3 regions of the Paenibacillus sp. FSL W8-0187 genome follow, and region 2 is predicted to be linked to each of the others. Evidence: riboswitches for the same ligand, from Rfam matches in the RefSeq annotation. Region 2 holds a riboswitch; each other region holds the start of a gene.

Region 1 (3,278 bases), 3.4 Mb from region 2:
ATCATCACCGAGAAAATAATCCAGCCCTGTTTGCGGCTCTTGGCGAATAAACCGAACGTATACGGAAGTGCCGCCCCGAGACTCCACATGGACAGGATTTCGATGACATTGGTCAGCGGGGACGGGTTCTCGAACGGATGTGCCGAGTTCACTCCCATAAACCCGCCGCCGTTGGTGCCCAGATGCTTGATCGATTCAAGCGCAGCTACTGGCCCTACAGCTATTTGCTGCTCGCTACCTTCCAGCGTCGTGACGCTGAGCGTAGGCTTCAAGGTCTGCGGCACCTGCAGCGCAACCAGTACCATTGCAATGATGAACGCAGCCGGGATGAACACCCGGGTGTGAGCTTTGACGAAGTCCTCAAAAAAATTACCGACGGTTGAGCCCTTGCTAGTCACCGCCCGGATAAAAGCAATCGCCACGCAGAGCCCGGTTGCCGCAGACGTGAACATCATCATCGTAATGACAGCCATCTGGGCCATATAGGATAACCCCGACTCCCCGCTGTAATGCTGAAGATTCGTATTGGTCATAAAGCTGATGATCGTAGAGAACGACAAGGTCGATTCCATATTATCGATGCCATTCGGGTTGAAGGGCAGTACTCTCTGCAACCGCAGAATCAAATACCCAGACGCGACCAGCACGATATTCGTCATCACAAAGCTGATGGCATAACCTTTCCACGTCATTCCCTTGCGTTCTTTCAAGCCAATCAGTGCGAAGATCGGTTTCTCCGCCCAGGAGAACCATCTGTCCGTTCCATTGCCTTCATTGCGAAACACCTGATATAGATAAGTTCCAAGCGGCTTTACCAGCAGCACCAGAACGAGTATAACGATGGCAATTTGTAAAATGCCCATGGCGAATGCCTTCCTCCTTCAGCTGTCTCCCTAGAATTTTTCAGGGTGAATCAGCGCATAAATCAAGTACAGAAAAATAAAGAGCGTGCATACCAAAATGATCATCATGGTTAATCCGCCTCCGGTTCAGAAACCACGCGCCCACACCAAGACATGAACAGCATGAACAGTCCGTAGGTTCCTCCCAATATGAGCACCATATATAAATCCTGCATGAATATAACCTCCTAAAACCTCGTTGTGATATCAGCCAAGACCTTAGCTGACAATGGACGAAATCAGGAAGGATACCTGGTGATGGTTCGTATGAAGCACCACATCGGCACCCAGCCCTTTGTATATCAATCGCGGATTGCTGGAATGGGTAATCACATAAATCGACTCTGTGGTCCAGGTCCGGCAAATCCGTAAATAGCGGCAGCATAGATTCAAGCTGCTCTCGAACAGAAACACCTTGCTGACGGGAAACTCGGGAATGATCCAGGTTTGCTCGTCCCTTGTATCGATTAGTATCATGTTGGTGCAGCCCAGCTCATGCAGCCTCTCCTGTTCAACCCGGTTGTTGGCTATGGCCACAAACGAAATGCGCTTAAAGATCAGCTGGCGGATAAATTCTTCCCCGGCCTTGTTCGGTGCGGATACCAGGATAAACTCCTGCGATTTCTCCATCTTTTGTTCTCCTCCTAAGTTCGGAAAGAGAAGACAACAACAAAGAAGCCTGTGGAAAGAGAAGAACTCTTCCCGCAGGCTCCTTAATAGGACACGGTGAAATACACCGTGGCCCAAGTCCACGACAATCGTTGCCTCTCTCGATACGCTTACGAGGTTAGCTGACGGATTCGGGCGTGAGAGTCGCCCTACCCATAGACCGTTATCTTGTCCATGGGATTCACCCCTGAGAGATAGATTCATCTCCCGACTGGTTCCCCCGTTCCTTTTCCATTCAAGGACTCAGCGAAAATTGAAAACGAGTAGCATGTTATTCTATTAGCCATTGACTAAACATCCAGGTCCGGCAAAACAACACAGCATCAGGTTCGAGCGGTGAGAGTCGCATCATCCTGCAATTTCAGCGAAGGCCCATGGCGCCTTCGCCCGAGATTCGATCCATAAAAGAGCCTGATGCAGCTCTCACACTGCCTGTAGGCCTTCATGAAACGGTTGCCTGCATGCCTGTCGCTGGTGTCCGTCAATTCATAGTTCGTATCATACGTCTGGCCCTGCAGGAAGTAAATGTGAGCAAAAACACATGTGGCGTTATGTCGAACAGGAACTGACCAGTATTGCTTCATTATCTCCCGAATACTACTCTATACTATGTATTTCTCTTGTTTTCTTGTATTTACCGCAATCTATCGAGATACCGAGATTTTGCCATGATAATCGATGACACGACTGAATGTACACGTTTTCTTACACGGTTTTCATCGATTTTCGGAATATATCCGTCCCATATGATCATTTACTTTTAGTTTCCTCCGGCGTATGATTCATCCATCTATTCGAAACATTCGTTATACGCTGAGCTCCCGACAGATGGGGAGACGGGGGAACCAAAATCGCCAATGGAGCTTCTATTGGTGAATGGGGTGAATCCGCAGTGCCTAGATGGTCAGGCACTGCGGTAGGGTGCTCTCAAGCCCGAATCCGTCAGCTAACCTCGTAGGCGCGTTTTGAGAGAGAACACCACCCGAGCCTTAAGCGGAAGCGGCCACTGGAACAGGGCCTCTAACGACAAAAAGGCCTGGAGAGCGGGGGATCTCTGCTCACCAGGCCTTTTCACCGTGCATATAACATTCCTATAAAGGAGCGTAGATCATGACGAAATTCATCGAGGCTGCACTGACATCCGTTATCGAAACCGAAGTTCCCGCATTAAGTGTAGAGCCCATCCGCCATATGGAGATATTTCGTTTCGACCAGGGCTCGGCTGAACGCTTTATCCCCTGGAGCAAACGAGATTGGAACTGCGGTTTGTTCAAAATCAGCTGCAAAGACGCGGCCGGTTATGCCGAATATGCGCTGCCAAGCAACAGGGAATTCACGGATCTAGTCCGCTGGGCAGCCGTCTTTACGAGGCTGAAAGGCATGACCGTGACCGAGGCCGTTCGCTATGCCCAGAAGCAGCACCAGTGGGGATCCGCCCGGATGCAGCTCGCCGTATCGGCGCTCGCCGATCTGGAGACCAATCGGCAACAGCACATCACCCGTAAGCGGTTAGGCAGCTTGCCGCTGGAGCGTTCCTTCCTGATGGACTGCTCGGAGGCGTATTATTTCTTCTAGGACAGTAGCTAGAGAGCTACCGTCCTCGCTTCGCTTTCAATTGATTATTTTCCCCCTCTCACTTGAACATATTTTTGAGCACCATCATCAGGTTGGCCGGCTTCTCCGCCAGCCGCCGCGTAAAATACGGGT
Region 2 (3,278 bases):
CTGCAGGACTTCGGGACGATGTTGGTCTGGTTGGAGCTGCGGCCTTGTTCCAGTAGCATAGGTGTAAAATAGGTGTAAAGAGAACGTTACGGATAGGATAAAGGATGGAATAGAGGTTAGATAAAAAGCGTTCGGATCGGCGACGTAGTTTCATGTTAACCGAGCTTAAGCGAATTAGACAAAAGCCGCCCTTCAGGGGGCGGCTTTCCACTTATTCATAGAGAGCGGGAAACGGAGCGATCATTTTTTTCATTATAAGTCCGTAACATGTGACAAGTGATAGGCGTGAACCGTAAGCCGTCATCCGTTTTCACTGAAGGCGATTTTTGGTTTCCTGGTTAGGTTTGTTTGTATCCGACAAACAATAAGCGGTTGCTCACACTTTCCCGCGATGCCGGCGGAAACCGCCGGCTCCAAACCCGCACGTGGGATGACCTGCAGGCTTGGAGCCGGCGGCTGCCGCTATTCCATGTACTTGGATGCGTCAAACGTAATCATGGACGTATGATTGGCATGTTCAATCAGTGAAGAAAGCTTGGTTACTTCGCGTTCCTTCTTGCGCGCTTGCGCCTGATAAGATTCCGGATCATATAAAGCGACGTTGAACAGCGTTACGGCACCATCTCCGCTACCACGGCTGCTCTGCCGCTCCAGCTTCTTGCGGGAGCCGAGATGAGCAAGTTGTCCGATATCGCTGCGGATCTGTTGGGCCAGCTCGATCGCTTCCATGATGGTCATGTCGGAGCCGTTCCAGCTAATGGTTTGCGTTGTATTGGAGATTGCCATCAGCAAATCCAGCTTTCTGTAATCCGCAGCGGCGGCCTCGATTTCTTCCGTAATGGCATCCACACTGCGTGCAGGATATTCCGCCGTTTCCCCTTTTTCAATGATTGTGCTGCTGTTGTTCAAGCGTTCCGACATCAATTGATTCATGAGACGGTTGATTGCTGCCCGGACTGCCAAAGCTTCAGCCATCGTGATTTGACTCATAGGGCGCTCCGGTTTGATGCTATCCGCTCTGTTGTCCGTCCGTTTCCGGAATGAATAGGTAGGGTAGAAACGGACTCCCAAAGGATCGGCTATCCTCAAACCTCCGCTGGGTGGCTAAAACTCCCAAGTTCAAAAGATAAAAGATTAACAGCTTAAGAGAACAGAATAAGAGAGTAACAAGCAATTTGAGAAGGAAAGCAGAGTTACATAATTGTCATGACTGTGTGAGATGGTTAACAAATAGTCGGCCGGAATTAACCATCTTTACGACAGCTCCAAACATAAAACGATAGATTTTTAGGATATGATTGACAGCATCCTTGCTTGTATACTATATTAAGAGAAGGTTACAAAACGTTAATGAATTTTGCCGAATTTCGTTTGAAAACGGGGGAACCGTCTTGGGTGAATTACTCTTGTATAGAGAGTATAGGGAACCTTCAACCGAACCCTTAGCTAACTCCGTAGGCATCGAAGGAGAGAACATATTTTGAAGAAGTTTGTCATCACTTTGCTAGGGTCTGCAATTATTTTTTCTTCTGGTGCCGTATCAGCATTTGCTGATCAACAACCGAATTTTCAGTATCAAGTGAAGCAATTGGTAGGAACGCCATACAAATGGGGCGGAACGACCACTAGCGGGTTTGATTGCTCCGGATTTATTCTGTACATGTTTAGAAATTTCGATATGGATCTTCCACGCACTTCCCAAAGCCAGGCTCAAGCCGGTGAACATGTGGATCGCGAAGATCTGCGGGTTGGAGATTTGGTATTCTTCAATACAAGCGGCAGCGGAATTTCTCATGCAGGCGTTTACATTGGTGACGGACAATTTGCGCATGCTTCCAGCAGCAAGGGAGTCAGAATCAGCAAGCTTAGCGATTCATATTACGAGCCACGTTATGTCACGGCACGTCGTGTGTTGAGTCAAGAAAATTATGCGAGGCTGGTAGGAAGCGCAAGCTAATTGGATTACATTGCAGTTTAGGGTTCAATACATAACCAGAAAGCCTGACAAAGGGTTGTCCTTGTCAGGCTTTCTTTTTTTTAGATATCAGAAAGTATAAACTTCGAAGCTTGTGACTTCCTGATATCGCAAGAAAAACGTCTACTAACTGTGGTCTGTCATCTGTGAAAGTAGCGTCGATAGAAGTTTTTCTTACTATAAGTCTGTCAATCCCACAGGGGTTGTTCGGTTACTCCTTAACAACAGAGGCATTCACAGCTGCTTCCATCCCGTTATTATAGAGACGGAACAGGCCAAGACGCCAGAAAGCAGCGCCTTTCAGATCATAGCGTTTGGCCAAACCGAGCTTATCGTCTACGGAAGTGGCTGTTTCGCTGCTTAAGCTGATGCCGAGCAAAAGCTTCTGCTTCGGGACACCTGCTTGGAGTGCCAACTGGATCGCTTGGTCCACCAGACTGTTTGGTTCGGGAACCTGAGATTTGGTTCCGACCGGATTGTACTGATAAGCCATAACGATGAGATCATCGGCGATGGAAGCAAGCGTTTTGTAATCATAGCCTTTATAGGCGCTGTTCAATGGCGGCACCGCTAAGGACAGAGCAATGTCATGCGGCAATGCTGCCTTTAATTGCTTGACATAATCATTGAGCAGCTTCTGCTGGTTTACGACATCCAGTTTAAAACCGAGCCCTTCAAAATCAAGTACAACGCCGCCGAAGCCGTTCTCCGTTACCGCGGCTGTGATGCCTTCAATGGACTTTTGGCGCAGGCTGCTATCGCTCAGTACTTTGGTTAATTCGCCGTTTCCATCCAAGGCGTAGACCATGAGGTATGGTTTAATCTTCTGGTCCGCAGCATCTGCTACCATCGATTGCGGCGTAACGTCACCGGCCGCAGCGGGCAGGCGGTACTCGTCGCCTTGAAGCGTGAACTGACCCTCACGATCGATGCGGCTCCATCCAAAGGCGACTGAATTCATAGATGCAACAAGATCCCGTTCTTGGAAAGATTGCAATGCATAGAAGGCTCTCAAATGCATCTCGCGCTGCGGCGATACAAGGGAGACCGTGCGAGTTGCCTGATTCCAGCCCACATCGACACCGAATTGGCTGCTGAACGAGCTAAGCGGGATCAGTACACGGCCTTCCCGTTGAACCGGCGGGGCCGCAAGCTTCACTTGTTTTCCATTGACCGTTGCTGTCGTGCTTCCCACCTGAAGTAACACTTCAGTCGATTGGCCTTTCACACTGCCGATGGCCTTTACGGTTTGCGTCTTGCTATTCCAAGTGATTTGAATGCCCAGCGCTTCACCGACCGTCCG
Region 3 (3,278 bases), 2.9 Mb from region 2:
GCACGAAAACTACGCACTGAATGTTTACACGAGGGGCAAGCTGGTGCTGCAAGGCATCGAACGACAGGTCGGTCCGCGGATGATGGAGAAGATTCTTCATACGTACGCCCAGAAATACCGCTTCAAGCACCCGACCACGTCCGACTTCCAGAAAGTTGTAGAGCAAGTAAGCAAAACGTCCTGGCAGCCGTATTTTGACCAATATGTATATGGAAGCCAGATGGCGGACGTTGCCATCGACGTGATCAAAACCAAAAATAAAGGCACGGCGGAACATCCTCGGTATGAATCTACGGTCAAGATAACGAGCAGGGACGGGGATATAACCGATGTGCCAATCGTGTTCGCCTTTGAGGACGGCAAAACGGTGGAGCGAACCTGGAGCGGCAAGGACCGAAAAGTTACTTACACCCTGGAGTACAGCACTCCGCTCGCCTGGGCCATGGTTGATCCGAAATATTCCATCGTCCTAGAGAATAAACACATCAATAACTATATGAAGGCAGGAATGGATCCGAAGGTGGTTACACGCTGGAATCTCAGTATTACCAAGCTTGTGGAGACGCTGTTCGGCAGCCTGTCATGGTGAGGGGGGAGCACATGAAAAGTTACGCAGGCCAAGGGTGGATCAGTGTTAAAGACCAGCTATACGTCTCGATTCTGCTCTTCTTATACCGTTTGCTGTGGGGATACTGCCTGTACCGACTCGTAAAATCGGCAGTCGTTCCCCTTCTTATGCGATATCCGGATTCTGCCCCTAACGAGCTCAGCCGTCTTTTATTCTTCTACGAGGGCGAGATGAGCCTATCCCTGAGCAGCACGGTCCACACCTACGCATGGCTTCTGGCCGGTTTGCTCTTGATCAGGATAATCTTCACCCCGCTCATTCGGGCCGGCATCTTCTACAACCTTCACCAGGAAGCTAAGGGCGAGCGCGGTTTATTCTTCTTCATTGGCATGCGGAAACTGTGGAAACCCGTAACGCTATTCTATCTGATAGAGCTCATTCTCACCTTTGCGCCCGGTTACTGGATTCTGCCCAAAATCCTTCCGATTCTGCTGAATGGGATTCAAGAGCCTGTTCTGCTGCTTCATGCACTGCCCTATGCAGCTGGGTGGTTCTTGTACGCCTATCTGATCCGCCTGTTATTGCTCTATATGCAATTCGGGCGCACTGGGGGGTTCGGTATGATCAGCTCTATTCTGGCACTCTTCCGCCGCTTGGGCACGGCAGTGCTGTTGTCCATCACCATCGGCGGATCAGCCTGTATCATTCTGCTGCTCCTGAGCTCGGCTTCGCTCTTCTGGGCCGGGTTGATCGGCTTAATTATTCAGCAGGCCTCTTATTTCCTGAATGGATTATTCCAAATTTGGGTAATTTCCACCCAATATCATTTGTGGAGAGATTCCTCCTCACAGCATTCTTAATCGTTACAATTCGTTACCCTGATATGGTGAATCATGCTCGCGAATAAGCTGTAATCCGAAGTGACACGTTTTTATCTCGAGCTTGATTTTACAAAGAATAAGCATTCATTTATCCTCTATATTACAAATTTCTGAGCGCCAAATTACAAAAAAACCTGTTTCCCCAAGATGGGGACAGGTTTTTTTGTTTAAAAATGATCTTTCCTCGTTTGCCAAATTGTTAATACTCTGCTAAAATAACGAATATGTTAGTAACAACTTTGTCATCTTTACTGTAACTTTTTTGTTGGAACGATGTAAATTCGTTAACTATGTTGGAACGTCAGACGTCAATGAATGGGTTCATCAACATTTTAAGGAGCCGAATTCCCATAACGATATGGGAAGCGGGGGATCCGTTTTGGGTGAATTGATCTCGCAAGAGAGGGATCATAGGGGACCTTTCAACCGAACCCTTAAGCTAACCTCGCAGGCAATGGAAGGAGCTTTTTGTTTTGAAAAAGAAGTTAACGGCTGTTTCTCTCGGCCTCGCACTCGCACTCACATTAGGGACCGGAAGCGCTTTCGCCGATTCCAAATTAAATACAGCAATCAAACCAGCCATTGGTGTCTCTTATAAAACGGGTGGAACCACAACGAATGGTTTTGACTGCTCCGGATTCACCAGCTATGTTTACAAGAAGCTTGGCCTTAGCCTGCCGCGAACGTCTGCAGCTCAATACAAAGTAGGAACGGCAGTATCCAAGAGCAACCTGAAAGCTGGCGATCTCGTGTTCTTCAACACATCCGGTAGAGGTATCTCTCATGTGGGTATTTATGTTGGAAGCGGCAAATTTGCTCATTCCTCATCTTCGCGTGGTGTCATGATCAGTCCGCTAAGCCAGAGCTATTACGCCAACCGATATGTAGGCGCTAAGAGAATTATGAGTCAGAATACGTACAAATCTGTAGCTGTGAACTACAATTAATGTTGGAACTTTATTGATTTACTCTTATAAGAAGCCCTGGGTTTATGAGATTGTGCCGATCTCATCCAGCGGCTTTTTTCTTTTGTTGATTGTGTGTATACCTTTATAACGTTTAAGACAACGAAAAAGTTTCCACTTTTCAAAAAAAAATGAATGAAGATATTGAAATGACTTCGTTTGGTTATTCCATCCCCAATATCCTCTTATTCTTTATATACCCTTCTCTCTCTTCATTAAACACCGTTTTGGGAAAATATTGATTTTATCTGACGCTTCGACAGCTAATACGATTGAAAAATAGCAAAATTCATCAAGAAATAATTGCCAATCCCGCTTACTGTCTGATAGAATGGACGCAGTAACAACTTTGTCATTAATGTAAGTGCTTTAATACATAGATTGCTATGCCTCGCGGCAGCGAAAAGGAGCTTTCCATGCTGAAGAAAACATTATCAACAGCAGCCCTTAGTATCACACTGCTATTCACTTTGGGCGTTGGCAGCGTGTTTGCTGATAGTGCGCTGGATCAGGAAATCGATAAGGTGCTAGGTACACGATACAGCTACGGCGGTACGACCGCGAGCGGATTTGACTGCTCCGGCTTCACCATGTATGTATATGCCAAACTCGGTTTGAAGCTCCCGCATCAATCCGGCTCTCAATTCGACATGGGGACAAGCGTGTCCCGTAAGGATCTGCGCGCTGGCGATTTGGTGTTCTTCAACACATCGGGCCAGGGCATCTCCCACGTCGGCATTTATGTCGGCGATGACAAATTTGCCCATGCCTCGACCAACCGCGGCGTGGTTATCAACCGCCTTGCAGAGGAGTACTATGATCAGCGATACGTGGGTGCAAAGCGTATCATGAGCGATGATACGT

Evidence for each region. Region 2 has a riboswitch for cyclic di-AMP ahead of MKY48_RS20495 (C40 family peptidase). Riboswitches for the same ligand answer to the same signal wherever they lie in the genome.
Region 1: it holds a riboswitch for cyclic di-AMP, as region 2 does, so the genes downstream of both, MKY48_RS02400 (hypothetical protein) here and MKY48_RS20495 (C40 family peptidase) in region 2, are expected to answer to the same signal.
Region 3: it holds a riboswitch for cyclic di-AMP, as region 2 does, so the genes downstream of both, MKY48_RS00495 (C40 family peptidase) here and MKY48_RS20495 (C40 family peptidase) in region 2, are expected to answer to the same signal.

Annotation. Positions count from the first base shown of each region.
Region 1 covers NZ_CP150206.1:540,525-543,802, reverse strand. Annotated here, with positions in the region: gene kdpA (potassium-transporting ATPase subunit KdpA) at 1-863, opposite strand, end outside; gene MKY48_RS02400 (hypothetical protein) at 1,122-1,532, opposite strand; cyclic di-AMP (ydaO/yuaA leader) riboswitch at 1,663-1,830, opposite strand; cyclic di-AMP (ydaO/yuaA leader) riboswitch at 2,373-2,548, shown strand; gene MKY48_RS02395 (hypothetical protein) at 2,682-3,146, shown strand; gene MKY48_RS02390 (proline dehydrogenase family protein) at 3,205-3,278, opposite strand, start outside.
Region 2 covers NZ_CP150206.1:4,580,888-4,584,165, reverse strand. Annotated here, with positions in the region: gene MKY48_RS20505 (ROK family protein) at 1-56, shown strand, start outside; gene MKY48_RS20500 (hypothetical protein) at 463-990, opposite strand; cyclic di-AMP (ydaO/yuaA leader) riboswitch at 1,349-1,477, shown strand; gene MKY48_RS20495 (C40 family peptidase) at 1,481-1,957, shown strand; gene MKY48_RS20490 (stalk domain-containing protein) at 2,187-3,278, opposite strand, start outside.
Region 3 covers NZ_CP150206.1:101,866-105,143, reverse strand. Annotated here, with positions in the region: gene MKY48_RS00505 (M1 family metallopeptidase) at 1-589, shown strand, start outside; gene MKY48_RS00500 (hypothetical protein) at 601-1,428, shown strand; cyclic di-AMP (ydaO/yuaA leader) riboswitch at 1,778-1,918, shown strand; gene MKY48_RS00495 (C40 family peptidase) at 1,923-2,396, shown strand; gene MKY48_RS00490 (C40 family peptidase) at 2,834-3,278, shown strand, end outside.